Regions from separate parts of the Enterobacter sp. WI-ESBL-E8 genome, predicted to be linked through region 2. Evidence: riboswitches for the same ligand, from Rfam matches in the RefSeq annotation. Region 2 holds a riboswitch; each other region holds the start of a gene.
What was found. Region 2 has a riboswitch for thiamine pyrophosphate ahead of thiM (hydroxyethylthiazole kinase). Riboswitches for the same ligand answer to the same signal wherever they lie in the genome.
Positions count from the first base shown of each region.

Region 1: it holds a riboswitch for thiamine pyrophosphate, as region 2 does, so the genes downstream of both, thiB (thiamine ABC transporter substrate binding subunit) here and thiM (hydroxyethylthiazole kinase) in region 2, are expected to answer to the same signal.
Region 3: it holds a riboswitch for thiamine pyrophosphate, as region 2 does, so the genes downstream of both, thiC (phosphomethylpyrimidine synthase ThiC) here and thiM (hydroxyethylthiazole kinase) in region 2, are expected to answer to the same signal.

Region 1 is NZ_JBRWXJ010000001.1:813,480-823,629, forward strand. Features, by position in the region: gene araB (ribulokinase) at 1-977, opposite strand, end outside; gene araC (arabinose operon transcriptional regulator AraC) at 1,315-2,160, shown strand; gene ACWHWP_RS03920 (DedA family protein) at 2,279-3,046, shown strand; gene thiQ (thiamine ABC transporter ATP-binding protein ThiQ) at 3,090-3,791, opposite strand; gene thiP (thiamine/thiamine pyrophosphate ABC transporter permease ThiP) at 3,775-5,385, opposite strand; gene thiB (thiamine ABC transporter substrate binding subunit) at 5,361-6,344, opposite strand; TPP riboswitch at 6,376-6,476, opposite strand; gene sgrR (HTH-type transcriptional regulator SgrR) at 6,513-8,168, opposite strand; gene sgrT (glucose uptake inhibitor SgrT) at 8,257-8,409, shown strand; gene ACWHWP_RS03950 (sugar efflux transporter) at 8,530-9,708, shown strand; gene leuD (3-isopropylmalate dehydratase small subunit) at 9,975-10,150, opposite strand, start outside.
Region 2 is NZ_JBRWXJ010000001.1:3,240,322-3,250,471, forward strand. Features, by position in the region: gene fbaB (class I fructose-bisphosphate aldolase) at 1-199, opposite strand, end outside; gene ACWHWP_RS15405 (nucleoside permease) at 450-1,727, shown strand; gene ACWHWP_RS15410 (ADP-ribosylglycohydrolase family protein) at 1,724-2,728, shown strand; gene ACWHWP_RS15415 (PfkB family carbohydrate kinase) at 2,725-3,678, shown strand; gene ACWHWP_RS15420 (GntR family transcriptional regulator) at 3,652-4,398, opposite strand; gene thiD (bifunctional hydroxymethylpyrimidine kinase/phosphomethylpyrimidine kinase) at 4,441-5,241, opposite strand; gene thiM (hydroxyethylthiazole kinase) at 5,238-6,008, opposite strand; TPP riboswitch at 6,044-6,140, opposite strand; gene ACWHWP_RS15435 (YadA-like family protein) at 6,958-8,076, shown strand; gene ACWHWP_RS15440 (hypothetical protein) at 8,432-8,959, shown strand; gene ACWHWP_RS15445 (glycoside hydrolase family 32 protein) at 9,147-10,150, opposite strand, start outside.
Region 3 is NZ_JBRWXJ010000001.1:289,889-300,038, forward strand. Features, by position in the region: gene ACWHWP_RS01400 (sensor domain-containing diguanylate cyclase) at 1-279, opposite strand, end outside; gene thiH (2-iminoacetate synthase ThiH) at 603-1,730, opposite strand; gene thiG (thiazole synthase) at 1,727-2,497, opposite strand; gene thiS (sulfur carrier protein ThiS) at 2,499-2,699, opposite strand; gene ACWHWP_RS01420 (HesA/MoeB/ThiF family protein) at 2,683-3,438, opposite strand; gene thiE (thiamine phosphate synthase) at 3,425-4,066, opposite strand; gene thiC (phosphomethylpyrimidine synthase ThiC) at 4,066-5,961, opposite strand; TPP riboswitch at 6,040-6,149, opposite strand; gene ACWHWP_RS01435 (Rsd/AlgQ family anti-sigma factor) at 6,204-6,701, opposite strand; gene nudC (NAD(+) diphosphatase) at 6,797-7,570, shown strand; gene hemE (uroporphyrinogen decarboxylase) at 7,609-8,673, shown strand; gene nfi (deoxyribonuclease V) at 8,683-9,354, shown strand; gene ACWHWP_RS01455 (YjaG family protein) at 9,396-9,986, shown strand.

The DNA.
Region 1 (10,150 bases), 2.4 Mb from region 2:
GGCACCACGCTGCCGTCAACCTGGCCGCAGATGCCCTTCACCGCGCGGTCGCCGACGGTGGTTTTATCCGCCGTCAGAATGTCGCAAGTAGACGTGCCGATAACTTTCACCAGCGTATTAGGCTGTGCACCCGCGCCTACGGCACCCATATGGCAGTCAAACGCGCCGCCGGAGATCGCCACGTTCTGCGGCAGGCCGAGGCGCTTCGCCCACTCTTCGCAGAGAGTGCCGACGGGAATATCGGCGGTGAAGGTGTCGGTAAACAGGGGGTATTTCAGGTTTTTGTTGATGATCGGGTCGAGCTCGTCGAAGAACGCAGCCGGTGGCAGACCTCCCCAGCTTTCGTGCCAGAGTGATTTATGCCCGGCGCTGCAGCGGCCGCGGCGGATATCCTGCGGACGCGTGGTGCCGGAGAGCAGCGCGGGAACCCAGTCGCACAGTTCAATCCAGGAGACGGCCGCCAGGGCAACCGATGCGTCCGCGCGGGTAACGTGCAGGATCTTGGCCCAGAACCATTCGCTGGAGTAAATCCCGCCGATGTAGCGCGAGTAGTCGGTTTTGCCCGGTTGATGGCATAAGCGGGTGATAGCTTCCGCTTCTTCCACGGCGGTATGGTCTTTCCACAAAACGAACATGGCGTTCGGGTTGTCGGCAAACTCAGGGCGCAGCGCCAGCACGCGGCCTTCGGCGTCTACGGGGGCAGGGGTGGAGCCGGTGCTGTCGACGCCAATTCCAACAACCTCTGCCCGCTGGGCGTCAGTCAGTTCAGCGAGGACGGTTTTGATTGCCGCTTCCATCGACTCGATGTAGTCACGCGGGTGGTGACGGAACTGGTTGTTTGGCGCATCGCAGTAGCGCCCCTCTTGCCAGCGCGGGTACCACTCAACGCTGGTTGCTATCTCCTGGCCGGACGTACAGTCCACTGCCAGCGCGCGAACCGAATCGCTGCCAAAATCGAGGCCAATCGCAATTGCCATGGTGTTGCTCCATCGAAAAAACAGGTATGGAAGAACATTAGAGACTGGGGACGAAAATCGTCAGGCAGGATCCGCTAATCTTATGGATTAAATTGCTGTTACAACGGAAAGTGTGACGCCGTGCAAATATTCAATGTGGACATTTCTGCCGCACTTATAGACACTTTTGTTACTGCTTATCTGCCTGCTGTGGCGGAGAAATCAGGGGTAAAGGCTGAAACATGGCGGACGTAAAAGAGGCGTGAAGCTTTTTGGATCTTTTCGCAGACCATTTTTGACCTGCTTTTAATGATATGGACAATTGGTTTCCTTCAGGACCCTTGGGAGAACTGAATCTATGGCCGAAACGCAAAACGATCCCCTGCTGCCGGGATACTCGTTTAACGCGCACCTTGTGGCGGGACTGACCCCTATCGAGGCTGAGGGATATCTCGATTTTTACGTCGACCGACCGCTCGGGATGAAAGGATATATCCTCAACCTGACCGTGCGAGGGGAAGGGATCATCAAGAACGGTGACCAGCAGTTTATCTGCCGCCCTGGCGATATCCTGCTGTTCCCGCCGGGAGAGATCCACCATTACGGCCGTCACCCGGATGCTAAAGAGTGGTATCACCAGTGGGTCTACTTCCGTCCGCGCGCCTACTGGCAGGAGTGGCTTTCGTGGCCTGCTATTTTTGCACACACCGGTTTTTATCGCCCGGATGAGGTTCATCTGGCGCAGTTTCGCGAGCTTTTTGCCCAGATTATTGAGGCGGGGCAGGCAGGAGGTCGTTATGCCGAACTGCTGGCAATTAACCTGCTTGAACAACTGCTTCTGCGACGGATGGAAGCGATTAACGCGTCGCTGAATCCGCCGCTGGATAACCGCGTGCGCGACGCCTGCCAGTACATCAGCGACCATCTGGCCGACAGCCAGTTTGATATTGCCAGCGTCGCCCAGCACGTTTGCCTGTCGCCGTCGCGGCTGTCGCATCTGTTTCGCCAGCAGCTTGGCGTCAGCGTGCTGAGCTGGCGCGAAGATCAGCGCATCAGCCAGGCGAAGCTTCTGCTCAGCACCACCCGGATGCCGATTGCCACGGTGGGGCGCAACGTGGGCTTTGAAGATCAGCTTTATTTTTCGCGTGTATTTAAAAAATGCACCGGCGCCAGCCCGAGCGAATTCCGCGCGGGATGTGAATGAACGGTAAACATTCAGGTGAACTTCAGGAGCATCTTGTAAACTATTCAGACAATTGTTGCCTTGACGCGGTGCGGGGCGCTAAGCAGAATCGCTGATTCGTTTTCTGACCGGAATAGTTATGCAGGCATTGCTGGAACACTTTATTACCCAGTCCGTTATGTATTCGCTCATCGCCGTGGCGCTGGTGGCGTTTCTGGAATCGCTGGCACTTGTGGGGTTAATCCTGCCCGGCACCGTGATGATGGCGGGGCTTGGCGCGCTGATTGGCAGCGGTGAGGTTAATTTCTGGCAGGCGTGGCTGGCCGGGATTATCGGCTGCCTGCTGGGCGACTGGATCTCGTTCTGGCTGGGCTGGCGCTTTAAGAAGCCGCTGCACCGCTGGTCGTTCATGAAAAAGAACAAAGCGTTGCTGGATAAGACCGAGCATGCGCTGCACCAGCACAGCATGTTTACCATCCTCGTCGGCCGCTTTGTCGGGCCTACGCGTCCGCTGGTTCCTATGGTCGCCGGGATGCTGGATCTGCCGGTCGCCAAGTTTGTGGTACCGAATATTATCGGCTGCGTTTTCTGGCCGCCGTTCTACTTCCTGCCGGGGATCCTCGCGGGGGCAGCCATCGATATCCCTGACGGTATGCAGAGCGGTGAGTTTAAGTGGCTGCTGCTGGGCACGGCGCTGCTGCTGTGGCTGGCGGCATGGCTGTGCTGGCGGCTGTGGCGCAGCGGAAAAGCGAATATCGATCGCCTGACGCGCTACCTCCCGCGTACTCGCCTGCTCTGGCTGGCCCCGCTGACGCTGGGTGTGGCCGTGGTGGCGCTGGTGGCATTGATTCGCCACCCGCTGATGCCGGTATATGGCGAGATTTTATTAAAAGTGGTCAGCCGTTAAGGACTTTTCCCTCTCCCTGTGGGAGAGGGTCAGGGGGAGGGCATCAGGCCGCGGGAATGCCCAACAGCGAAGATGCCCCCGCTTTACCACTCAGAAGCTCTTCTGTTTTTCCATCCCACGCAATTCGCCCTTCGGCAATAACCACCGATCTCGGTGCAATCCGCGCGGCATCCTCAATACTGTGCGAAACCATCAGCATCGTTAGCTGCTGGCGCTGACAGACGTCCTGCACCAGCCCCAGCATCTCCTGGCGCAGAGCGGGGTCGAGCGCAGAGAACGGTTCGTCCAGCAGCAGGATCGGCTGCTCGCGTACCAGGCAACGCGCCAGAGCCACGCGCTGACGCTGGCCGCCGGAAAGCTCGCCCGGCAGCCTGTCAATAAGCCCGTCTATTCCCATCTGCGCGGCAATGATCGCCAGCTTCTGACGCTGGGCATCGTTAAGCTTGAGCCCCGGATCCATCCCCAGCGCGATGTTCTGCCGCACCGTCAGGTGGGTAAACAGGTTGTTTTCCTGAAACAGCATGGAGACCGGGCGTTTTGCGGGCGGCGTATGGGTATGGTCCCGGTTTTCAATGACTATCGATCCGCTTGCCGGCTGCAGAAATCCCGCCACCAAATTGAGCAGCGTGCTTTTTCCCGCACCGCTTGGGCCAAGCACGGCAATCATCTCTCCCTGGCGCACGGAGAGCGTGAAGCGCATCGGCAGATGCTGGTAGAGCCAGATTACATCAGTCAGTTTTAACATCGCGCCCCGGAAGTTTTTCGATAACGGTAAATAAAGCAAAGCACAGCAGCAGCAGTAACAGCGCGGTCACCGCGCCGTCCTGGCTGCGGTAGGAGCCGATTTGCTGATACAGCCAGTAGGGCAGCGTGCGGAAATTGTCATTTCCGAAGAGCGCCACGACCCCAAAATCACCCATTGAGAGCACGCAGGCAAACGCCAGCGCCTGCGCCAGCGGACGTTTTAGCGCGCGCAGTTCGACCACCTTCAGCCGTTGCCAGCCCTTCATCCCCAGCGACTGACAGAGCAAACCGTAGCGGCCGTTGACGTCGCGCATCGGGTTTTCCAGCACCTTGAGCGCGTAAGGAATGGCCATCAGGGCGTTGGTGAAAATCACAATACCGTCGGCGCTTTCCGGCAGGCCTATGGTGCTGTTGAACAGCAGGAAGAAGCCCGTCGCCAGCACGATCCCCGGCATGGCGAGAATCAGCATGCCTGTCAGCTCCAGCGCGTGTCCGGCTTTTTGCGTCTGTCGGGCATGGAGTTCGCGGCTGCTCCACAGCAGCATCATGGTCAGCGTGACGCACAGCAGCCCTGCGGCCAGTGCAATACGAAGCGAGGTCCCGGTAGCCTGCCAGAGGATAGGCTGTTGCAGGACGGACAGGAGATTGAGATTAAGACCGTCAACGATAACGGCCATCAGTGGCGGCAGCAGCAGCAGGAGCGCCAGTGCGATCAGGATAAAATCGATGACGCGGCTGTGCAGGCTGTCCTGCGGATCGCGCCAGCCGGTTATTTGATTGCTGCCAGGGGGAATGGCTTTACTCAGGCGCTGGCTCAGCAGCACCAGCGCAAGACAGCACCCCATCTGCACCATCGCCAGCAGCGCGGCGCGGCCGGGATCGTAGTCGTAACTCAGCGCCTGGTAAATCGCCAGCTCAATGGTCGTCGCCTGCGGTCCGCCGCCGAGTGAAAGTACGGTGGCGAAGCTGGCAAAGCAGAGCATGAATATTAAGGCCGCAACGGGGGGGAGCTGGCGACGCAGCCACGGCCATTCGACAAAGCGGAAGAATGACGCGCCGCGCATCCCAAGCTGGGCGGCAATCTGACGCTGTTCGCCGGGAATGTTCTCCAGCGCCTGCAAAAAGAGGCGCGTCGCCATCGGCATATTGAAAAACACGTGCGCCAGCAGAATGCCCTTTAGCCCGTAGGGGGAGAATGTCCATTCAAGACCAAGCAGGCTCCACAGGGAAGCCAGCCAGCCCTGGCGACCGTAAACGCTCAGAATGCCAAATACCGCCACCAGCACGGGCAGGATCAGCGTCATGGCGCACAGGCGCAGCAGCGCCTGCCTGCCGGGGAAACGCCTGCGATAGAGCGCGCGTGCAAGAAAAATAGCCGGGATCACCGACAGCAGGGCAGAAAGAAACGCCTGCCAGAAGGAGAAACGAATGACGTGCCAGAGATAGCTGTCGTGCCAGAGTGCGGGCAGGTCACTCTCTGGCGCGTTAAACCACAACGCAAGAAAGGCCCCCAGGCTGACCGCCACCATCACTATGGCGGCGAGCAGCCCGGGCAGTAACCAGCCGGGAATCAGCGGCTGACGGCGCGTTGCCATTCACTTACCCATGCTGCACGCTGCGCGGCGACCTGCTGCGGCGTAAATTCCAGCGAGGTTTTTGGTTTGGTTAGCTGCTCGAAACCTGCTGGCAGCGCAACGTTCGTGACGGGATACATCCAGTTACCTGCCGGGATGGCGTTCTGGAACGCGGGCGAAACCATAAATTTCAGGAACTTTTCTGCGAGTTCCGGCTGTTTGCTGGCGACGGTGCGCGCGGCCACTTCCACCTGCAGATAATGCCCTTCAGCAAAATCAGCAGCCGCGTAGTTGTCTTTCTTCTCGGCGATAATGTGATAGGCCGGAGAGGTGGTGTAGCTCAATACCAGGTCGCTTTCGCCTTTCAGGAACAGGCCATAGGCTTCACTCCACCCTTTGGTCACCGTCACGGTTTTGGCGGCCAGCTTCTGCCACGCTTCGGGCGCTTTATCCCCGTAGACCTTCTGCATCCACAGCAGCAGGCCCAGGCCCGGCGTACTGGTGCGTGGATCTTCATAAATGACGCGCCATTTCTGGTCGCTTTCTACCAGCTCTTTCAGGCTTTTCGGCGGGTTTTTCAGCTTGTTTTTGTCGTAAACAAAAGCAAAGTAGCCGTAGTCGAACGGCACAAAGGTGTCGTTTTGCCAGCCGCCAGGCACGTTAACGGCCTCTGCCGCTACGCCGCTTTTGGCAAACAGTTTGGTTTGCGAGGCGGCGTCCAGCAGGTTGTTGTCCAGGCCGAGCACCACATCGGCTTTACTGTTTTTACCTTCCATGCGCAGACGGTTGAGCAGCGAGACGCCATCTTCCAGCGCCACGAACTTCAGTTCGCAGTTACAGTCAGCTTCAAAGGCTTTTTTGACGACCGGGCCAGGGCCCCAGTCGGCAGAAAAAGAGTCGTAGGTGTAGACCGTCAGAACGGGCTTAGCAAAAGCAGGCAGCGCAAACAGCGCCAGCAGGGGAAGAGCTTTTTTTAACACTTTGCACCTCAAAGTTGAGTGGCAAAGGATTTTGAGCGACAGCCTCAAATCCCTTCGCCGGCGTTATCCGGATCAGGTTCGACGGGTATTATCTCAGCGCACATCTGTGATGCAGCACCCCGTTGAGAACGGCGCTATTGTAATGATTTGGTGAATATTACGAAAGCGTTATGGTTCCGGCGGCGCAAACCAGGCCGATTTGAAATCAAACCAGCCCAGGGTGTTCATCCGCAAACCGCGCATACTGCGCTGTCCCTGGATCATCAGCCAGTGGTGTATCAAGGGGACGATCGCCTGTTCAGACAGCAGCTGCTGGCACCATACGGCAAGATTCATTTCGCCCGCACGCCACAGGGCTGCATCCTGCTGCCAGTCGCGGTGGATGCAGTGCTGGATCAGCGGGACCTCATACAGGTGTGAGAATAATGAAAAATCTAGCGGCAGGGTGAAGTTGGCACTGTTCAGCCAGATATCGCTGGTCAGTTCCCCCTGATGCCATTCGTCATAGTCTACTTCCCGGATCTCCAGCCTGACCCCCTGCGCTGCCAGCAGTCTGGTCATGATCCTGGCGATAAAACGATGCTCCACGTGTTCGCGGTAGTAGGTCAGGGTGATGGACTCCAGCCCTGCGGGTTTATCGCAGTGCGCCGGGCGGGCGTGGTGCCAGCGCGGAAGCAGGCCGTACGCCGGGAACCAGTAGGTTTGGTACTGCTCTTCCGCATGGTAGATGAGATTGGAGGGGGATAAAACGTGGCTGATCCACTTACGTACCTCATGGTTTGCCCCGCGATGGGTGCGGCCATCAAACAGAAGATAGTAGCATCCCTCCTCCAGGCGACTCTCCACGGCTTTTTCTCCCGTGGTAGGGCCTTCCAGCGTCAGGCCTGCACTCAGCTCTTCATTCAGATCCGGCAATACCCACACGTTCACTTCGTCGATCAGCGCCCGATAGCCAAAATAGTCGTCGAACGCGCGGATTTTCAGCTGGCTGTTGTTATTACGGGAGACGGAGTAGGGGCCGGTGCCAACCGGCAGGCTGGCAAAATTGTTCATCGATTCCCACTCGCCGGGCAAAATCATCGACGGCACATAGCCCAGCAGCCAGGGAAGCCACTTGTCCTGCTGGGACAGCTCAATATCCAGCGTCCATGCCGTTGGGGAGTGCACGCGCGAAATATGCGAGTAGAGCGGCAGCTTGCGGACGCGTTCCAGAGAGGCGATAACGTCGCGCATTTCCAGCTCGCGTCCGTGGTGAAAGTGGATGCCGGGGCGTAAAAAGAATCGCCAGTGAAGCGGGGAAAGCTGCTGCCAGTGGTGCGCGATATCCGCTTCCAGTTCCCCATTTTCCTCATTTATCCGCGTCAGCCCGCTGAAGATTTGCCGGGCCATATGGGTTTCTGAGCGGCGTAAGGCCGTGCCGGGCAACAGATTTTTCATCGGCCGATAGTAGAGGACCCGCAGGATATGGCGGCCCTGGCGGAAACTGCGTCCGAGGTGCGAAACCAGCATCTGGCGCACGGCGGCTTTATCGCCCACCAGCTGTACCAGCTGGTCAATTCGGTCCTGCTCCAGCAGATCTTCGGCGCGCTGCTGCTGCAGCGCCAGCCCGGTATAGAGGAAGGTCAGGCGCGAGCGTTTGCCGCGTCCCGCCTCCGCTTCCCAGCTTAACCAGCCCTGCTGCTGCATGGTATTGAGCAGCGTGCGCATATGGCGGCGGGAACAGCTAAGCAGGTCGGCCAGCTCGTTCAGCGTGGTCTCCTGTGATTGCCCCTCACAGCACTGCCAGAGGCGGATGAATTGTTGTTGCAGTCGACCGGAAGGCATAAAAGGGGAACTCCTGACAAAAAATCAGCAATTTATTAATCCCTATATTAAGCCAATAATCCTTACCGATGAAGTGAGGAGGTAAATTATGAAGAGGTCTACCGCACGTCAGTTTTATCAGCACTATTTTTCAGCGACAAAAGGAACGTCCTGGCTGGCCCGCCAGTGTGCAGAGCAACGGCTGAAAATTCTGGAAGACCTGATGCAGTGGGACGTTACGAAACCGACCTCTTCTCGCTAACTCGCCTCGATCATGTGTGACTGAGTATTGGTGCTAATCACCCGCCAGCAAAATGTTTTTGCTGGCTTTTTTCGTTTATTCTTTCACCCGGTTTCGATTCGCTTTCACAAGGACTTGCGCATGCTCTGGTTGATGACGATGGGGCGACGCCTGAACGGCGTCTATGCCGCTTTTATGCTGGTGGCCTTTATGATGGGCGTGGCGGGGGCGCTACAGGCGCCGACGCTGAGCCTGTTCCTCAGCCGCGAGGTGGGCGCGCAGCCGTTTTGGGTGGGGCTGTTTTATACCGTCAACGCCATTGCCGGGATCCTCGTTAGCCTCGCGCTGGCGAAACGATCGGACAGCCAGGGCGATCGCCGCAAGCTGATCCTCTTTTGCTGCGTCATGGCCGTAGGCAACGCGCTGCTCTTTGCGTTCAATCGTGATTACCTGACGCTCATTACCTGCGGCGTGCTGCTGGCGTCGCTGGCGAATACCGCCATGCCGCAGCTTTTCGCCCTGGCGCGTGAATATGCGGATAACTCGGCGCGGGAAGTGGTGATGTTTAGCTCGGTGATGCGTGCCCAGCTCTCGCTGGCGTGGGTCATCGGCCCGCCGCTGGCCTTCATGTTGGCGCTGAACTATGGCTTTACCGCCATGTTTTCCATTGCGGCAGGGATTTTTGTCATCAGCCTGGCGCTGATTGCTTTTGCGCTGCCGTCCGTGGCTCGGGTCGAGCAAACGACGGATAAACCGATTACTCAGGTGAGCGGCTGGCAGGACAAAAACGTCCGCATGCTGTTTATTGCCTCCACGCTGATGTGGACCTGCAACACCATGTACATCATCGACATGCCGCTGTGGATCAGCAGCTCACTGGGCTTACCGGACAAGCTCGCCGGGATCTTAATGGGTACCGCGGCCGGGCTGGAGATCCCGGCGATGATCCTGGCGGGTTATTACGTTAAGCGTTTCGGAAAGCGTCGGATGATGATCGTCGCGGTGGCGGCTGGGGTGCTGTTTTACGCGGGGCTGATCTTTTTCCATTCTCGCGAAGCGCTGCTGGCGCTGCAGCTGTTTAACGCCGTATTTATTGGCATTGTCGCCGGGATCGGCATGCTCTGGTTTCAGGACCTCATGCCAGGCCGCGCCGGGTCGGCGACCACGCTTTTTACTAACAGTATTTCGACCGGAGTGATCCTGGCGGGCGTGATTCAGGGGGCGCTGGCGCAAAGCTATGGCCATGCCTCGGTTTACTGGATGATTGCGGCGATATCGTTGGTTACGCTTGGGCTGACCTGCCGGGTCAAGGACGTTTGATTCTGGAAGACGGCTTCACGAAATGGAACGACTTTCTGACAGGTACGAAGAAGGGGAATAGAGTGCGTGGCGGGTGCTTGAGGCTGTTTGCCTCAGGCTTTCGCAAGAGGCAAACAGTGGAGAGTCCCACATCAAAAAACTGATGGGGAGACCAACTTCACAACCCACATTGCGAGGTTAGTCTCTTCATTGCCGAAAAGCAATAAGGAGGCTGGAATGCCAAAACGTAGTCAAATCAATGGCCCGCTTTTTGCGGGCCATTGCCTTTAGCTCATAAACGCAGGCTGTTTTTTCTCGTACGCTGAGATGGCGTCTTCGTGCTGGAGCGTCAGGCCAATACTGTCGAGACCGTTCAGCATGCAGTGACGACGGAACGCATCAATGCTGAAGCTGTAGGTCTTATCTCCGGCCTTCACCACTTCTGCTTCCAGATCCACTTCAA
Region 2 (10,150 bases):
ACCCCGTGCCGCCGAGCCGCCCGGTGTTGTAGAGGGTCTGCATGTTTCGCAGAACCGCAGGCGGACGGTTGTTATCGATCATCACGCGGTCAACGTAGTCGTGACCAGGCAGATACAGCTGGTCGGCTGGAATGGTCATACAACGATGCTGTAAAAGGCTGTCGGCGTCTTTGCCAAGCAACTGCGCAATATCAGTCATGTGATACTCCCGTAAGTCCGACGTCGTGTCGGTGTGTGTTTATCCAGTCCCATTATTTATGGGCAGACTAAGCCTGGTACCGACTTAACAGATTTTCCACCATTTGCATTTTTTTTCAGCACAATCTGCTGGCTCGATTCGTGTACAACAAAACTGTTACATTGATCAAACAATCGCCACAAAGGTATTTAAAAGGTATTATTCAGTGGTATGTTAAAGGCGTACCCTCTCTGACATGCAGGATTAAAAAATGAAAACGAAAGTCCAACTGTCATTCATGATGTTTGTTGAATGGTTTATCTGGGGAGCCTGGTTCGTGCCGCTGTGGCTGTGGCTGAGCAAAAGCGGGTTTACCGCCGGGGAAATCGGCTGGTCCTACGCCTGTACCGCGATTGCCGCAATCCTCTCCCCTATTCTTGTCGGCTCGCTGACGGACCGCTTCTTTGCCGCGCAGAAAGTGCTGGCGGTGCTGATGTTTGCCGGCGCGATTCTGATGTACTTCGCCGCACAGCAAACCCAGTTCAGCACCTTCTTCCCGCTGCTGCTGGTTTACTCCCTGACCTATATGCCCACCATCGCGCTGACCAACAGTATTGCCTTCGCCAACGTGGACGACGTCGAGGCCGATTTCCCGCGCATCCGCGTGATGGGCACGATCGGCTGGATCGCCTCCGGGCTGGCGTGCGGCTTCCTGCCGCAGATGCTGGGCTATAGCGATATTTCTGATACCAATATTCCGCTGCTGATGACCGCCGCCAGCTCCGCCCTGCTCGGCGTATTTGCCCTGTTCCTGCCGAACACCCCGCCGAAAAGCACCGGCAAGCTGGATATCAAAGTGATGCTGGGCCTGGATGCGCTGATCCTGCTGCGCGACAAAAACTTCCTGGTGTTCTTCTTCTGCTCGTTCCTGTTCGCCATGCCGCTGGCCTTCTATTACATCTTCGCCAACGGCTATCTCACCGAAGTGGGGATGAAAAATGCCACCGGCTGGATGACGCTCGGCCAGTTCTCCGAAATCTTCTTTATGCTGGCGCTGCCGTTCTTCACCAAACGCTTTGGTATTAAGAAGGTCTTACTGCTGGGCCTGATCACCGCCGCTATCCGCTACGGTTTCTTCGTTTACGGCGGTGCAGAGCAGTACTTTACCTATGCCCTGCTGTTCCTCGGCATTCTGCTACACGGGGTGAGCTACGACTTCTACTACGTAACCGCGTATATCTACGTGGACAAAAAAGCGCCGGTGCATATGCGCACCGCCGCGCAAGGCCTGATTACGCTGTGCTGTCAGGGGTTTGGTAGCCTGCTGGGTTACCGCCTCGGCGGCGTAATGATGGAAAAAATGTTCGCATACAAAGAGCCGGTGAATGGGTTGACCTTCAACTGGGCCGGAATGTGGGCATTCGGCGGGATCATGATTGCCGTGATTGCCGTGCTGTTTATGCTGTTTTTCCGCGAATCGGACAAAGAGATCACTGCAATTGAGGTGGTTGATGGCGATGCTGCGCTGACACAAGGGGAAGTTAAATGAAACAAGAACGTGTTCTCGGTGCCCTTTACGGGCAGGCGTTAGGGGATGCGATGGGCATGCCGTCGGAGCTGTGGCCGAGAAAGCGCGTCAAAGCGCACTTCGGCTGGATAGACCGCTTCTTACCCGGCCCGGCTGAGAATAACGCGGCCTGCTATTTCAGGCAGGCAGAGTTCACCGACGATACCTCAATGGCGCTGTGCCTGGCGGATGCGATTATTGAGTGCGAGGGGGAAATTAACGCGGATGTTATAGGCAAACATATTCTGCGCTGGGCGCTCGATTTCGACGCCTTTAACAAGAACGTGCTCGGCCCGACGTCAAAAATCGCGCTTAACGCGATTCGTGACGGAAAGCCGGTCAGCGAGCTGGAAAACAACGGTGTGACCAACGGGGCGGCGATGCGTGCCTCCCCGCTGGGCTGCCTGCTCCCGGCGACGCGGCTGGAACACTTTGTGGCGCAGGTGGCGCTGGCCTCCAGCCCGACCCATAAATCGGACCTCGCGATTGCCGGCGCGGTGGTGATTGCCTGGGCGGTGTCACGCGCTATCGACGGGGAAAGCTGGCAGAACATCGTCGATGCCCTGCCGGGTATCGCCCGCTACGCGCAGGAAGCGAAAACCACCACCTTCAGCGCGTCGCTGGCGGCACGGATTGAGCTGGCGCTGAAGACCGTGCGGGAAGCCAACGGCATCGACTCCGCCAGCGAGCAGATTTATCAGCTTATTGGCGCGGGAACCAGTACCGTTGAGTCCGTTCCGGCGGCCATCGCGATGGTCGAACTGGCGGGAACCGATCCGAACCGCTGCGCGGTGTTATGCGCCAATCTCGGCGGCGACACCGACACCATTGGCGCAATGGCGACGGCCATCTGCGGGGCGCTCCACGGCGTGCAGGCCATTGATCCGGCCCTCAAAGCCGAGCTCGACGCGGTTAACAAGCTCGATTTCGGCCATTACTGCGAGAAACTCCTGCACTACCGGGAGCAAAAGGAGGGCGTATGAATTCATTTGCCCAACGTCTCGATGCCCTGAACGCCGCGCGCCCGGTGACGGTGCTGGGCGCGGCGGTGATTGACGTCATCGCCGACGCCTACGCCCTGCCCTGGCGCGGGTGTGATATCGAGTTAAAACAGCAGGGGGTGAATATTGGCGGCTGCGCGCTGAACATTGCCATCGCCCTGAAGCGGCTCGGGATCGCCGCGCAAAACGCCCTGCCCGTCGGCCACGGCGTGTGGGCGGATATTATCCGTAACGCGATGGCAAAGCAGGATCTGCACAGCGCGGTGGAGGCCGAAACCGGCGACAACGGCTGGTGCCTGGCGCTGGTGGAGCCAGACGGCGAGCGCACCTTTATGTCGTTTAGCGGCGTGGAGAACCAGTGGCAGCAGCGCTGGCTTGATGCGCTTCACGTTCCGCAAAACAGCCTGGTCTATTTGTCCGGCTACCAGCTGGCCTCGCCGTGCGGCGAGCTGCTGACGGGCTGGCTGGAAGGGTTGCGGGACGTGACGGCGTTTATCGATTTCGGCCCTCGCATCGCGGATATCCCCGACGCGCTGATGGCGCGGATCATGGCCTGCAGGCCGATCGTGTCGCTCAACCGCCAGGAGGCGCAACTTGCCGCTGAACGGCTCGGCGTGGAGGTCGAAACGCTAGGAACACAGTGGCAGCAGCGCTTCGGCGCCGCACTGATTGTGCGGCATGATAAAGACGGTGCCGCCTGGTATGACGGCGACGCCTCGGGCGTTATTCCGGCATTCCCGGCTACGGTCGTGGACACCATTGGCGCAGGCGATAGCCATGCGGGCGGCACGCTTGCCGGGCTGGCGGCAGGATGGTCGCTGGCGGAAGCGGTGCAGCTCGGCAACGCGGTCGCCGCCTGGGTGGTCAGCCACCGCGGCGGCGATTGCGCCCCCACTCGCGAGGCATTACTCCTCGCACACAAAGACGTATAGATCGCTGCGGCAGTAGCTGATGCTGTACTCAATCGGCCGGTGTTGCTGATCGAGCGCGACCTGCTTGATCACCAGCACCGGTATTTTTTCATCCATCCTGATGTGCGCCTGAAACTCGCTATCCGGCATGCGGGCGCTGACGCGCGAGCGGGTGCGCTGCGGGAAGATATTCTGGCTGCGGAAGTAATCGTAGAGCGAGATACCGATCGCATCCGGATCGGGAATTAACCCGACCGGCACCCAGGACTCCTCAATAGAGACCGCGTCCTCGTCAACGTAGCGAATACGCTTGAGCAGGAACACCTCGCTCTCCGGGGGAATTGAAAGGTGATTCGCCACCTCTTCCGGACACTTCACCACCCGCTTGTTGACCCACAGGGTATTTGGCTTCTGGCCGCGCAGCACCACCTGCTGGGAAAAGCCGCGCGCCTCTTTGAGCGAGTATTCAAAGATGTTGTTAATTTGCGTGCCATAGCCGCGGGCGCGGGTCACCACGCCCTCTTCCTCAAGCGCCTGCATCGCTTTACGCACGGTGATGCGCGACACGCCGGTTAACTGACTCAGATCGCGCTCGCCGGGCAAAATATTCCCGTGCTCCAGCACCCCGCTGCGCACCGCGTTTTTTACCGTTTCGGCAAACTTCAGGTACAGCGGCGTGTTATCGGGCGCGGCGATCCGTTCATTCAGTTGAGCGATTAACCGGGTATGCGCTTGTTCCATCTCTGTTTTTCTCAGGCGTGGTGTGTCCTGCCAGTATAAGGCCTACCACCATGCATGAAAATGGTGAACCGGCCCAATACCGTGACCGACCTCCAGACTATCCGCTTTTGCCAGCGCCGCCGAGAGCCAGGCTTTCGCTTCCTGCACCGTATCGGCCCAGCTTTCATGCCGTGGGCGCAGCGCCGCCAGCGCGGCTGAGAGCGTGCACCCGGTGCCGTGGGTATTTTTGGTCTGCACGCGCGGCGCGGTGAAGCGCAGCTCGCCATCGCGGGTGAAGAGCCAGTCCGGGCTTTCAGCGTCATCCAGATGTCCGCCCTTCATCAGCACTGCCCCGCAGCCCATTGCCAGCAGCGCATTTCCCTGCTCTTTCATCTCGCGTTCAGTTTGCGCGTGCGGCGCACCTAACAGCGCGGCGGCTTCGGGCAGATTTGGCGTAATGAGCGCCACCTGCGGCAGCAGCTTTTTGCGCAGCGTCTCAACGGCGGAAGCGGAGAGCAGCGGGTCACCGCTTTTTGCCAGCATGACGGTATCCAGCACCACGTTTTGCACCTGATAGCGTTGAAGCCGTTCCGCCACCGCTTCAACAATATCCGTCTCGGCCAGCATGCCGATTTTGGTGGTATCGATGCGCACGTCGCTGAACACCGAATCCAGCTGCGCGGCGACAAAATCAGGCTCGATACGGTAGACCGACTGCACGCCGCGCGTGTTTTGCGCCACCAGCGCGGTAATGACCGAGCAGCCGTACGCGCCAAGCGCGGAGAACGTTTTCAGGTCGGCCTGAATGCCTGCGCCGCCGCTGGGATCGGTGCCGGCGATGGTCAGTGCGTTAATTCGCTTCATGCCTGCTCCTCCAGCGTGTAGAGCGCATCCAGGAACGCACTGGCAAAACTGCCCGGGCCACCAGACTGCGCAACGGCGACCGTTCCGGCCCGCTTCATCCATCCGCAGGCGGCGGTAACGTTATCCAGCCGATCGCCCGGCAGCGAGCAGCTCGCCGCCACAACGGCAGAGAGCGCACACCCGGTACCCACCACGCGCGTCATCAGCGGGTCACCGCCCGTGACCGTGCGGGTTCGCTGTCCGTCCGTGATATAATCCACCTCTCCGGTGACAACCACAATGGCATTAATCTGGCGGGCCAGCGCCTCGGCAGCAGGCACCGCGCTGGCGGCGGTGTCGGTGGTATCGACACCGCGCCCGCCCGCGCTCATGCCGGCAAGGGCCAGAATTTCGGAGGTATTGCCGCGAATGGCCGCCGGTTTCAGGGCGAGAATTTGATGGCAAAAACGGGTGCGGAACGCCAGGGCGCCCACTGCAACCGGGTCCAGCGTCCAGGGTTTTCCTGCCGCCACCGCGCCCTCAATCGCACGGCGCATCGACTGGGCGCGCGGCGACGTCAGCGTGCCAACGTTAATCAGCAGCGCATCGGCCATCCCGGCAAACTGTTCGGCCTCTTCGGCCTCAATCACCATCGCGGGGGATGCGCCAAGCGCCAGCAAAACGTTGGCCGTAAAAGTCTGCACGACATCGTTGGTCATACAATGGGTAAGCGGAGAACGGGTTCGGAAGTGGTGTAAAACGTGTAAATCGAGCAGGTCAGGCTGCATGGGTTCGCTCCTGCCTTGCGTGAAGAAGCGATGACCGGGAAGGCATCTGACTTCCCTACGCTGGCATTATCCAGATCAGGTAATACGGGTATTTCTCAGCCTTCACAAAGAAGGGCACCCCGAGTCAAAATACTTTTAAAACAATCGTTTACACATTAACTATATGTGAGCGTTTAGTGTAACCGGGGCCGCTGGTAGGGTGCAAGATTTTTCGATTTATCACAGCAGTGATCACCTTGAGGATATCTTAATCACGTAAAGACTCACAGGAAGTTGCTCACCCACTTGTACGCTGCTTAGCGTGCACAGAGCGGATGATTCACTTATAAGATTTCACCGTTAGCCTATATACCTTTCCCGGTTCCTCTTTATCATCTTAAGTTAATGTTTACATTTATATTTACGAATTTAATTATCATTGCCTGTAACATCTTTATTACTCAGCCATAGCAATTCAAGCGAGATACATTTTTACTAAATTTTCAATATAAATATTTTTTACAAGCAACAACCGAAAGACTGCCAGGCTCAATATGACCTTCATTCAAAACATAAGAAGAATTCGATAAAAAAGAATATAGAAAAATCCATAAATTTACATTAACTGTTTTAGAGATTTAGCATCATTTCCCGCCAAAACACTTAAGAATACTTTATATAATGGTGTTTTATGTTTTTTTCACACCTCATTCTCATAAAAAGCTATACACCTGTATTTATTGAGAAAATATCATTTCCTTCCCAACTAGCCAGATGAGCCACAGGTGCCACCCTTGATTTAGATCAACAATTAAAACTACACATTCATAGATAGTTACTACACGTTACGAAATAAGTTATTAAACCAAAATATCGAGATTATCGAGATATAACAATAAGTTATACCCTTGCACCAGGATAGCGCATTTACTTTAATTTTTTTGCTTACATTGATGATGAGAGTTTATAAATGAAGTCTTTAAATAAATCAGTTATTGCTGTTTTTGTAATGGGTAATGTGTTTGCTAGTATGGCTAATGCTGCTGATGTAAACGTAAACCTTAACGATAACGTTAACAACCCGGGTACTTTCATTCAGATTCAGGGGACTGACAACACCGCATATAACCTTGATAACATCAAGGCTAGCAACGTTCAGCAAGACGGGCAAATCTACAACCTGCAAGGCGATATTGCTAAAGCAAATATTGCCATTAATAACGCACAAGATACAGCTAACACGGCTGTGAATAAAGCTGATGCAGCTCAAGCTGGGGTTGATGCCAATACACTATTTATTACGACTCTGAATCAGAAAGTTGACGACAACAAAGCAGGTCAAAGTATCACCGACAGTAAGCAAGATATATTAATCAATGAAACCGGAAATAAAGCAAACACGGCTTTACAAGGTGTTGTTAAGAATGGCACTGATATTATCGACTTGCAAAATCAAAGCAAGTTGCAAGGTTCTGTATTAGCTAATCATGACCAACGTATTACCTCTTTAGAAAATGCGCCCAAGCCTACTAACGGCGTGGATGGTAAAGATGGCGCTAAGGGTGACACCGGTGCAACGGGTGCTACAGGTAAAGATGGTCTTGATGGTAAGAACGGTAGAGACGGGATTAACGGTAAAGATGGTAACAATGGTAAAGACGGTGTAACCACCACCATTAACAAAGTGGACATGGCGACACAAATTAAAGTAGCAGCTAATGCTGCTGCCATCGCATCCACTTCGACCCAGACTGCTAGCGTTGCTCAAGATCTGCAAGACGCTAAAAAAGTGTTTAGCCAGCAACAAGCTAACACTAACGCACAATTCAAATCATTACGTGATGAAGTGGACGGTAACAAGAAAGAAGCCCGCTCTGGTGCTGCAAGCGCAATTGCGATTGCCTCTATGCCACAAGTTGAAGCAGGCCAAAAAGTTATGTTCTCTGCTGGCGCTGGTAGTTTTAAAGACGAGCAAGCCGTAAGTGTTGGCGCCTCTTTTCATGCTGGAGCGGCTACGGTGAAAGCGGGTGTATCATCAAGCACTAATAACGATTTCGCGCTTGGGGCTGGCGTAGGTTTCGGATTCTAAGTAAAGCTCTTAATTCCAGTCACTTTACTGGGGGCTCTGATTAAGCGTTTTAATACGGAAAATCCCGCATTAAAATAAATTGCCAGTTAACCGACGTTAAGCAAAAAACTCGGCCATGATTGTTTAGTTAACTAACTATATATGATAGTACCAATGATAGCGAACATGACAAAGTACATTTTTATTTCTGTTATTCTGTATATTATTCTTTTAATTGTTGGTGCATGGATGGGGATTATGTATCAATCTTACTTCCATTGTGGAATTTAAAAGACATGAAAAAGTTTTTAGTTTACCTGCTCTCTTTAGTTGTAATAGCTATAGCAGATTTCATTAAATTTGAGGTATTAGGTCAATGAAAAAATTAATGATGTTAGCAATGATAGTCAGTGCCTTTTCTCTTCTTACCGGATGTTCTACTCCTGCTCAAATGGCACAACAAAGAATGAATGAGTGTGAAAGCAAGGGTATTAGTAAAGATACATGCTACCTGGTAGAGCAAAACCGCCAACAATCTTATAATGAAGCTGCTCAAAATGCAGCATGGGTTAATGCACGTGACGCTACTGCTGGGACTGGTATTTGGGCTAAGAAAGATGCTCTACAACATGCACAATCAGCACATAAACACCTTGCTAAAGGCTGCACCCAGGTTATGGATGCAAACGGACAATGTGATGTTAAGCCAGCGAAGACAAGCAATAGCTTTAAGCAGTTTTCCAGTGAAGCAGATCATGTCATGAATATGCCTATCTCTGATGCTGCTGAATATCTTCTTTCTAAAAGCTGGAAGCCTAATAACGGAGTATGGAGGAAATCAGACTACACATTAACGCTTGTAGTTGAAAATGAGAAAGTATTGAATGCACAACTTTCAAAATAATTCCCAGGGCCTCACATTAATTAAGCCTTTCGTATATTGCAAAAGCTGTCCTTAACCGATGGACGTTTTCAATTACATAACTTAAGAGCAAAAGTAAGTCATCGCTAAAAAAAGGCGACTCCGGTCGCCTTTTGTAATTTCTGGGATAGCTGAAACGCCGCATGCTCTTATCCAGATGTAACCCGTGTCAGCCTAATTGCCAGGCCCCGGCATCGATAAGCGCCGCCGTCCCGGTCCAGGCAAACAGCGCCAGCTCGCGGCAATCTTCATCAGGGTAAATACGGCTGCTAAGGCAGGCGTCTCCGTCATTCACAAACACCTCTACGGAAGAGCTGTCAAAGAACAGGCGCAGGTTTAGCGTGTCGTTCATATCCAGCGCGACGCTACGGGTCCCGCACAGGCCATACTGCGGGTAGTGGCGCTCCAGCACCAGGCGCTGCATCTGCGCATCAACATAGACGCGTAGCCCCGCTCCAAGTCGGATGCCGTATTGTTCCGCAGTGCTGTTTGCGCAGTCCCACTGCAGAATAACCTCCATCGCGTCGCAGCGTTCCAGCAGAGTCATCTGCTGATGGTTAAGCGTGCTAACCGGCCAGGGGAACCACGCGCCCCGAAGACCTTCGACCTCTCTGGCCGGCCGCATTTGCAGACGGTTATCCGCGCCAAGCGTCAGTTCGCGCGGTAAAGAGAGCATGCCTGCCCAGCCGTCCTCCTGTTCGGGCAGCGGGGATTCCCACATGTCCAGCCAGCCGATAACGATGCGGCGACCATCAGGCGTGAGGAAACTCTGTGGCGCGTAGAAATCATGCCCGCGATCCATCTCCACAAACTCACCTTCACGCACAAAAGGCTGACCGGGCTGCCACTCGCCCACCAGATAGCCGCTCTGGAAAAGATTGCGGTTTTCGAATCCTTCTGCCGCCATCCCCTGAGGTGAAAACATCAGCACGCGTTTACCGTTGAGGGTGAAAAAGTCCGGGCATTCCCACATGTAGCCCATCTCTTTTTCTGCCACCGCAAGCACGCCCATATCCTGCCAGGCGTGCAGATCCGCAGAACGATAAACGCGCACCTGGCCTGTATCACCGTCTCGCGCGCCGACAACCATGTACCAGCTCTCCCCTTCACGCCACACCTTCGGGTCGCGGAAGTGATGCAGGCCAGGCGGCGTGTCAACAATCATTCCCTGCC
Region 3 (10,150 bases), 3.0 Mb from region 2:
CGTCGGGTTGACGTTGAGCGTCTCGTTAAGCCTGTCGTTGCGCGCAAAATACATGGCAGAGCGGCCAAGGATATAGTCGTTTTCACGCAGGATAGACTCGGTGTAGTTTACCGCCAGGTTGTGCGTGAAGTTACTATTAATTTTATGATAATCCTCAAGAAAATCCTTTCTCTGTGAAAGCGTCACGGCGATAGCGATCACCGCAAAACTGCAGAGGATCCCCGCGAAGCTGAGCATGATTGGCCGGGTAAAAGAGAGCTTTTTGCTGTGAAGTGCCATGAGCTGTACATCGTTCCTGATGGTGAATGCTTTTCGTCTGCCGATATCCTCTCAGCATAGTCGCTGTCCTGCGGTTAGCGGTGAATTATACGGAACACGATGTCTGATGGGATGATTTATCTTAAGGATCGCTAAGAAAATACTTATTAAATGAGCGGTCGCTTTCAGAGGCAGGGCGAAACGAGGAAGAAGCTTTTCGCCCTGGTCAGCATCCTTTGCTAACGCGGTGACAATAAAAAACCGGATGAGGGCTGGCAATCATCCGGTTGTGACTCTACGTAGCCCCTCGACATTTTTTTACCGGGTTGCAGTGCGTTTCAGCGTTATTGCGAGGCTCTTCCCAGCCAGCTGTCCCAGTCTTTCCATACAGGCTGAAGGCCCTGTGCCGTCAGGGCTGCGGCGACCGCTTCCGGACGCCGTCCATCATGCGGGACAAACTGCTCCAGCTCCGGACGATCGTCGGCGTAGCCGCCAGGCTGCGTTTTGGAAAACGCGCTGACGTTGTTAATCGCAAGCGGGATCACGCGATCGCGAAACGCCGGGGACTCACGCGTTGAGAGGGATAATTCAACCTCCGGGGCAAGCAGGCGAAATGCGCAGATGGTCTGCACCAGCTGGCGTTCGTCCATCAGCGAGGCTGGTTCAATGCCTCCCGCGCAAGGCCGCAGGCGGGGGAAAGAGATGGAATAACGGCTCTGCCAGTAGTGCTGCTGGAGCCACAGCAAATGTTCCGCCACCATGTAACAATCCACCCGCCAGCTGTCGGAGAGCCCGATCAGCGCACCCAGACCGATTTTGTCGATGCCCGCGCGACCCAGCCTGTCCGGCGTTTCCAGCCGGAAAAAGAAGTCTTGTTTCTTGCCCTTCAGGTGGTGTCGGGCGTACGTCGCCTCGTGATAGGTTTCCTGATAGACCATGACCCCGTCCAGCCCGAGGGTTTTTAGCTCCGCGTATTCGTCCTGCGACAGGGGCTGCACTTCCATCTGCAAAGACGCAAACTGACGGCGAATGGCGGGAAGATGCTGACGGAAATAGTCCATTCCCACCTTTCCCTGATGTTCGCCCGTAACCAGCAGAAGATGCTCAAAGCCCATCTCGCGTATGGCCGCACACTCGTGGGCAATCTCAGCCTCATCGAGCGTTTTTCTCTTGATGCGGTTGCTCATGGAGAAACCGCAGTAGGTGCAGTCATTGGCGCAAAGATTTGAGAGATAGAGCGGGACGTAGAAGCTCACCGTGTTGCCAAAGCGCCGACGGGTAAGCCTCTGGGCCCTCTGGGCCATCGGTTCGAGGTACGCGCTGGCCGCCGGGGAGAGCAGGGCCATCAGATCCTCGCGGGTCAGATGACGGGCATGCAGCGCGCGCTCCACGTCGGCAGCCGTTTTGCTGTTGATGCGCAGGGCAATGTCGTCCCAGTTTAGCTCCCGCCAGCGCTCGGTAAATGTCCTCATGAGATTGCCTCCAGGAAACCGGTCAACGGGCTGGTGGCCTGCGCCTGAAAACTGCGCGAGCCGGGGCCGGAAACCCTTGCCAGCAAGCCGGCCTCAACGCCCATGCGGAACGCACGCGCCATCATGACCGGATCGTCGGCAACCGCGATAGCCGTGTTCACCAGCACCGCGTCGGCACCCATCTCCAGCGCCTGCGCGGCATGGCTTGGCACGCCAATGCCCGCATCCACCACCACCGGTACGTTGGCCTGTTCGATGATGATTTCCAGCATCGCCCTGGTCTCCAGCCCCTGGTTGGAGCCGATGGGGGCCCCCAGCGGCATGACGGCGGCGCAGCCGACCTCTTCCAGCCGTTTACACAGGACCGGGTCGGCGCCGCAGTAAGGCAGGACGGTAAACCCTTGCTGCACCAGCTTTTCAGCGGCCTTCAGCGTTTCGATGGGGTCAGGCAGCAGCCAGCGGGCATCCGGATGTATTTCCAGCTTCAGCCAGCGCGTGCCGAGCGCCTCCCGGGCCAGCTGCGCGGCGAAAATCGCCTCTTCGGCCGTTTTCGCGCCGGAGGTGTTGGGCAGTAGCGTGACGCCCGCTTCCAGTAAGGGAGCCAGAATAGCGTCGCTGTGGTGGCGCAGATCCACGCGCTTGAGCGCCAGCGTCACCAGCTGGCTGCCGCTTTCACGAATGGCATCCACCATCAGCTGCGGCGAGGCGAATTTTCCGGTTCCGGTAAACAAGTGCGAGTCAAAAACTTTATCGGCAATACGTAACATCTCAGCCCCCTGCGATAACCTGAAACAGCAGGATCTGGTCGCCTTCGTTGACCTGCTGATGTTCCCACTGCTCGCGCGGCAGGATCTGTTGATTGAGCGCCAGTGCCGTTCCCGGCTTGAGCTGGCGCAGCTTGTCGAGCAGTACGGCAACGGTGAGCCCGTCGTCGCATCTCATCGGCTCGTCGTTAAATAGAATGCGCATCGCAGCCTCCACATACCGGACAACGGCTGGCGCGGCGTAACGCCAGATGGCGCCAGCCGCTGGAGCGAGCATCAAACAGCCGCAGCGTATTGCGTTCCGTCTCCATGCCGCTGAGCAGCTTGATGGCCTCCAGCGCCTGCATCGTGCCCATCACGCCGACCACCGGACCAAGAATGCCCGCCGTGCGGCAGTTGCGCGTCGGCTCGGCATCATCCGGCCACAGGCAGCGATAGCAGCCCTGCGCCCATGGTGGCGTCAGGACCATCATCTGCCCGCCGAACCCCACCGCGCTGGCGGTAATCAGCGGGGTATTAGTTGCCACGCAGGCGGCGTTAATCGCCTGGCGCGTCGCCATGTTGTCGGTGCAGTCCAGCACCACGTCGGCAAGCGTGACTTCACGGTGCAGGCTCTCGCCGCAAAGACGTTCCTGTCGCGCAATCAGCTCGATGTCCGGATTAAGCTGGTGTAGCCGCTGCCGGGTGATGTGCGCTTTAGGCTGGTTGATATCGCCGGTGGTAAAGAGGATTTGTCGCTGCAGGTTGCTGAGATGAACGTCGTCATCATCGGCCAGCACCAGCGTGCCGATACCTGCACCTGCCAGATACAGCGCCGCAGGTGCGCCTAATCCGCCCAGACCGACAATCAGCACCCGGCTGGCGAGCAGTTTTTGCTGCCCGTCGATGGCGATATCCTCCAGCAGGATCTGGCGGCTGTAGCGCATGAAATCACGATCGTTCATCGCCAGCTCCTGCCAGCTGTAACAGCTGTTGGGTGGCAGACTGCCAGTCTGCGGCCTGGGTGATGGCGCTGACGACGGCGATGCTGCCGACGCCCGTCTCCAGCACGGCCGGAGCCCGTTCCAGGCTGATGCCACCGATGGCGACGGTGGGGTAATCGGCAAGGCGTTTGACGTGACTCGCCAGCTGCGTCAGTCCCTGCGGTGCGGAGGGCATCTGCTTGGTCTGCGTCGGGAAAACGTGGCCCAGCGCGATGTAAGAGGGATGGGCTGCCAGCGCCACGTCGATCTCCATGTCGTCGTGCGTGGACACGCCCAGGCGCAGGCCGGCGGCGCGGATGGCATTCAGATCGGTTGTTTCCAGGTCCTCCTGGCCCAAATGCACGCCGTAGGCCCGGTGCTTAACGGCCAGTCGCCAGTAGTCGTTGATAAACAGACGGGCGTTATACCGACGCCCCAGCGCAATGGCGGCGACGACATCAGTTTCCACCTCGTCGTCGCGTTTATCCTTGATGCGCAGCTGGATCGTGCGAACGCCAGCCTCCAGCAGGCGTTCGATCCACGCTACGCTGTCCACTACCGGATAGAGTCCTAAACGGTAGGGAACGGGCGGGAAATCGGGCTGGTACATTACGCCTCCTCTTTTTTGAGGTAGATTTCGCCGCCTTTGGCGCGGAAGGTTTCAGACATGTCCGCCATCCCCACTTCAATGGTTTGCGCGGCGGCGTAGTCGCGCACCTCCTGGCTGATTTTCATCGAGCAGAATTTTGGCCCGCACATGGAGCAGAAGTGTGCGACTTTGCCCGATTCCTGCGGCAGGGTCTCATCGTGATAGGCGCGGGCGGTGAACGGGTCCAGCGCCAGGTTGAACTGGTCTTCCCAGCGGAATTCAAAACGCGCCTTCGACATGGCGTTATCGCGGATTTGCGCGCCCGGATGGCCTTTCGCCAGATCGGCGGCATGGGCGGCAATTTTGTAGGTAATCAGCCCCTGCTTTACATCCTCTTTGTTTGGCAGGCCGAGGTGCTCTTTCGGCGTCACGTAGCAGAGCATGGCACAGCCGAACCAGCCGATCATCGCCGCACCAATCCCGGACGTGAAGTGGTCATAGCCTGGCGCAATATCGGTGGTCAGCGGCCCCAGGGTATAGAACGGCGCTTCGTGGCAGTGCTCCAGCTCTTCCGTCATGTTGCGGCGGATCATCTGCATCGGCACGTGTCCCGGGCCTTCAATCATCACCTGCACGTCATACTCCCAGGCGATTTTGGTCAGCTCACCCAGCGTGTGCAGCTCGGCAAACTGCGCCTCATCGTTGGCATCGCGAATGGAGCCCGGACGCAGACCATCGCCCAGCGACAGAGAGACATCGTACGCGGCACAGATTTCGCAAATCTCGCGGAAGTGTTCGTAGAGGAAGTTTTCCTGGTGATGGGAGAGGCACCACTTCGCCATGATGGAGCCGCCGCGCGAGACAATACCGGTCAGACGCTTCGCCGTCATCGGCACGTAGCGCAGCAGCACGCCCGCGTGAATGGTGAAGTAGTCTACGCCCTGTTCAGCCTGCTCCAGCAGCGTGTCGCGGAAGGCTTCCCAGGTGAGGTCTTCGGCAATACCGTTGACCTTTTCCAGCGCCTGATAAATCGGGACGGTGCCAATCGGTACCGGGCTGTTACGCAGGATCCACTCGCGGGTTTCGTGAATATAGCGGCCAGTGGAGAGGTCCATCACCGTGTCCGCGCCCCAGCGCGTTGACCAGACCAGCTTTTCCACCTCTTCTTCGATGGAGGAGGTAACGGCCGAGTTGCCGATGTTAGCGTTGACCTTCACCAGGAAGTTGCGGCCGATAATCATCGGCTCGGATTCCGGGTGGTTGATGTTGGCGGGGATAATCGCGCGGCCGGCGGCCACTTCATCACGCACAAACTCCGGCGTGATGTTCTCCGGCAGGCGAGCGCCAAAGCCCTCGCCCGGATGCTGGTGGCGCAGTATTTCACTGCGGATGCGCTCACGGCCCATGTTTTCACGGATGGCGATGAACTCCATCTCCGGCGTGACGATCCCCTGACGCGCATAGTGCAGTTGGGTCACGCGTTTGCCCGCTCTGGCGCGTTTCGGCGTCAGCAGCCCGGCGAAGCGCAGCTCGTCCAGACCATCGTCGGCCAGGCGTTCTTTGGTATACGCAGAGCTACGTACGCTCAGTTCTTCACAGTCGTTACGCGCGTCAATCCACGGCTGGCGCAGCTTCGCCAGACCCTGCTGAACGTTGATAGTCACAGAGGGATCGCCGTACGGGCCGGAGGTGTCATACACCGGTACGGCTTCGTTGTCTTCAAACTGCGGGTTATCTTTGCTGCCGCCGATAAGCGTCGGGCTAAGCTGGATTTCACGCATCGGGACGCGGATATCGGCCTGCGAGCCGGAAATGTAGATGCGTTTAGAGCTCGGGAAAGCGGTGCCTTCCAGGGTATCAATGAAGCGTTGGGCCTGTGCGCGCTGTTCGCGGCGGGTCAGTTTTGCAGTAGACATAGCTCATTCCAAAAGTGAAGGACATGGCTTGTCAGACGACGGATGAAGCAAGAGAGGATCGCCCGGGGGCGATACAACAGCAGTGTGACTCTTGTTCCCTTCGCAGGTATTAGCCTGATCAGGTTCCGCGGATCCCGAATTAACGGTCTCAGCCCGTGCTTTCACACTGGGCACTCCGACAAGAAAAATCCCCCTCGTGAGAGGGGCGAATGGTTGTAAATTACTCGTTAACGATTAATAACTCAAGCAGGGCGCGCGATGTTATCTTCGTGGCTGACATCCAGGCCGTTATCCAGAGCGAGGGCGATCAACTTATCTTCCAGCGTGAATCGCTCTTCCAGCGCTTCGCCAAGGTCGGAAAGCGCCCGCTGGAACTCAAGATAGTTGTCGTGATCGATGGCGTTCTCAAGCGTGGAATCGTAGTAGTCCATAATCTGCTGGGTGTTTGCTTCCAGCAGCGGATAGAGTTTGCTGGCCGCTAAATACGGCGTTGTCCCTTCCATTTCGCGGATAATGCGTTCATAAATATTGAAATGGCCGTCGGACAGATAGTCGACCAGGCCCTGACAAAAATCATCCAGCGATTTTTCATTCAGTCGCATAAACGATTCTTTGCCAGGCTTAATACCGACCAGATTGTAATAAGCCACGAGTAGATGCTTGCGCACGTGTAGCCAGCGATCCACCAGTTTGTTACTTCCTCTAACGCGCTCAGTCAGGCTTTCCAGCTGGTTTAACATGGTCGACTCCGCAAGGTTTAGGATTGAATCTGCTTATCCAAAATGTAACCACAATGCTAACAACATGTCAGTGAAGCGAAGGTAGTGCAATAGATATGGATCGTATTATTGAAAAATCAGATCTGGGTTGGTGGATCGTCAGTCACGAACAAAAATTATGGCTTCCTGGCGGAGAGATCCCTTATGGCGCAGCAGAGGTGTTCGATCTAGTGGGGCAGCCTGCGCTGAAGATCGGCGAATGGCAGGGGGAAGCTGTGTGGTTGATCCAACAGCCCCGCCGCCAGGATATGGGATCGGTTCGTCAGGTACTGGATCTGGACGTGGGTCTGTTCCAGCTGGCGGGGCGCGGCGTGCAGCTGGCGGAGTTTTACCGCTCGCATAAATACTGCGGCTACTGCGGTCATACCATGCACCGGAGCAAAACCGAGTGGGCGATGCTCTGCAGCCACTGCCGCGAGCGCTACTATCCTCAGATTGCGCCGTGCATTATCGTCGCTATCCGCCGGGAGGATTCCATCCTGCTGGCGCAGCACACCCGTCATCGCAACGGCATTCACACCGTGCTGGCCGGCTTCGTCGAGGTGGGCGAAACGCTGGAACAGGCGGTGGCGCGAGAAGTGATGGAGGAGAGCGGGATTAAGGTCAAAAACCTGCGCTACGTCACCTCTCAGCCGTGGCCGTTCCCGCAGTCGCTGATGACGGCCTTTATGGCCGACTACGACAGCGGGGAGATTGTTATCGACCAGAAAGAACTGCTGGATGCGAACTGGTATCGCTATGACGATTTGCCGCTGTTACCCCCACCGGGCACCGTAGCGCGTCGGCTGATAGAAGATACCGTGGCGATGTGTCGGGCCGAGTATGAGTAGTGTTACACTGAGGCCATGACGCTTAAGGAACTGCAAAAATGACCGAACTGAAGAACGATCGTTATCTGCGTGCGCTGCTGCGCCAGCCCGTTGATGTCACCCCGGTGTGGATGATGCGCCAGGCGGGACGCTATCTGCCAGAGTACAAAGCCACGCGCGCTCAGGCGGGTGATTTTATGTCGCTGTGCAAAAACGCCGAGCTGGCCTGCGAAGTCACGCTCCAGCCGCTGCGCCGCTTCCCGCTGGATGCCGCCATTCTCTTTTCGGACATTCTGACCATTCCGGATGCCATGGGCCTCGGTCTCTATTTCGAAACCGGTGAAGGCCCGCGCTTCACCTCCCCAATCAAAAGCAAAGCGGATGTAGATAAGTTGCCGATCCCCGATCCGGAAGGTGAACTGGGCTACGTGATGAACGCCGTGCGCACCATTCGCCGCGAGCTGAAAGGCGAAGTGCCGCTGATTGGTTTCTCCGGCAGCCCGTGGACGCTGGCGACCTATATGGTGGAAGGCGGCAGCAGCAAAGCCTTCACCATGGTTAAAAAGATGATGTACGCCGAGCCCCTGGCCCTGCATGCGCTTCTCGACAAGCTGGCGAAGAGCGTCACGCTCTACCTCAACGCGCAAATTAAAGCGGGTGCACAGTCGGTCATGATTTTCGATACCTGGGGTGGAGTGCTGACCGGGCGCGATTATCAGCAGTTCTCCCTGTACTACATGCATAAAATTGTCGACGGTCTGCTGCGCGAGAACGAAGGTCGCCGCGTGCCGGTAACGCTGTTTACCAAAGGTGGCGGTCAGTGGCTGGAAGCCATGGCGGCAACCGGCTGCGACGCGCTGGGTCTCGACTGGACCACCGATATCGCTGATGCCCGCCGCCGCGTGGGTGACAAAGTGGCGCTGCAGGGAAACATGGATCCCTCCATGCTCTATGCTCAGCCTGCCCGCATTGAAGAGGAAGTGTCGACTATACTGTCTGGTTTCGGCCAGGGTGAAGGCCACGTCTTTAACCTCGGCCACGGCATTCATCAGGATGTGCCGCCAGAACACGCTGGCGTCTTTGTGGAGGCGGTGCATCGGCTTTCTGCCCAGTATCACAAGTAAGGAGTGGTTATGGATCTCGCGTCGCTACGCGCTCAGCAAATCGAACTGGCTTCATCTGTGATCCGCGAGGATCGTCTGGATAAGGATCCTCCGCAGTACATTGGCGGAGCAGACGTCGGATTCGAGCAGGGGGGCGAAGTAACGCGAGCGGCGATGGTGGTCCTGAAATACCCTTCGCTTGAGCTGGTGGAATACAAGGTGGCGCGTATCGCCACCACCATGCCCTATATCCCCGGCTTTCTCTCCTTCCGCGAATACCCCGCGCTGCTGGCAGCGTGGGAGCAGCTCTCGCAAAAACCTGACCTGCTGTTTGTCGATGGACATGGTATCTCACACCCGCGCCGTTTAGGCGTTGCCAGCCACTTTGGGCTGCTGGTGGATGTGCCGACCATTGGCGTCGCCAAGAAACGCCTGTGTGGCGCGTTTGAACCCCTTTCCGCGGAGCCGGGCGCGCTGGCGCCCCTCATTCATAAAGGCGAGCAGCTGGCGTGGGTCTGGCGCAGCAAAGCCCGCTGTAACCCGCTGTTTATCGCTACCGGGCATCGGGTAAGCATGGACAGCGCCCTGGCGTGGGTGCAGCGTTGTATGAGGGGCTACCGCTTGCCGGAGCCGACGCGCTGGGCAGACGCCGTGGCTTCATCGCGTCCGGCTTTTGTTCGTTGGCAGGAAATTCAGAGATGATTCAGGTAAACTGCGCCTAATTTTCGATTCGAGAGATCATCATGCTACAAAACCCGATTCACCTGCGCCTTGAAAAGCTGGAAAGCTGGCAGCACGTCACCTTTATGGCTTGCCTGTGCGAGCGCATGTATCCCAACTATGCCGCGTTCTGCAAGGAAACGGGCTTTGGCGATGGGCATCTTTATCGCCGAATTCTGGACCTGATCTGGGAAACGCTGACGGTGAAAGACGCGAAGGTGAATTTCGACTCTCAGCTGGAAAAGCTGGAAGAGGCGATTCCGGCTGCGGATGATTTTGACCTCTATGGCGTCTACCCGGCGATTGATGCCTGCGTAGCGTTAAGCGAGCTGCTTCACTCCCGTCTGAGCGGCGAAACGCTGGAGCATGCTATCGAAGTCAGTAAGGCATCTATCACTACCGTGGCGATGCTGGAAATGACCCAGGAAGGACGCGAAATGACCGACGAAGAGCTCCGTGCAAACCCGGCCGTTGAGCAAGAATGGGATATTCAGTGGGAAATTTTCCGCCTGCTGGCAGAGTGTGAAGAACGCGATATTGAGCTGATAAAAGGGCTGCGCGCGGACTTACGTGAGGCCGGCGAGAGCAATATTGGTATAATTTTTAACCAATGAGACAATAAATCTTGAGATAACGCCCGTTTTGTCGCTCCTCGACTCTTCCCTTTCGACCCTTGTCTGGTCTACATTTGGGGGGCGAAAAAAAGTGGCTATCGGTGCGTGTATGCAGGAGAGTGCTTTTTTGGCATTTTCGTCGCACTCGATGCTTAGCAAGCGAT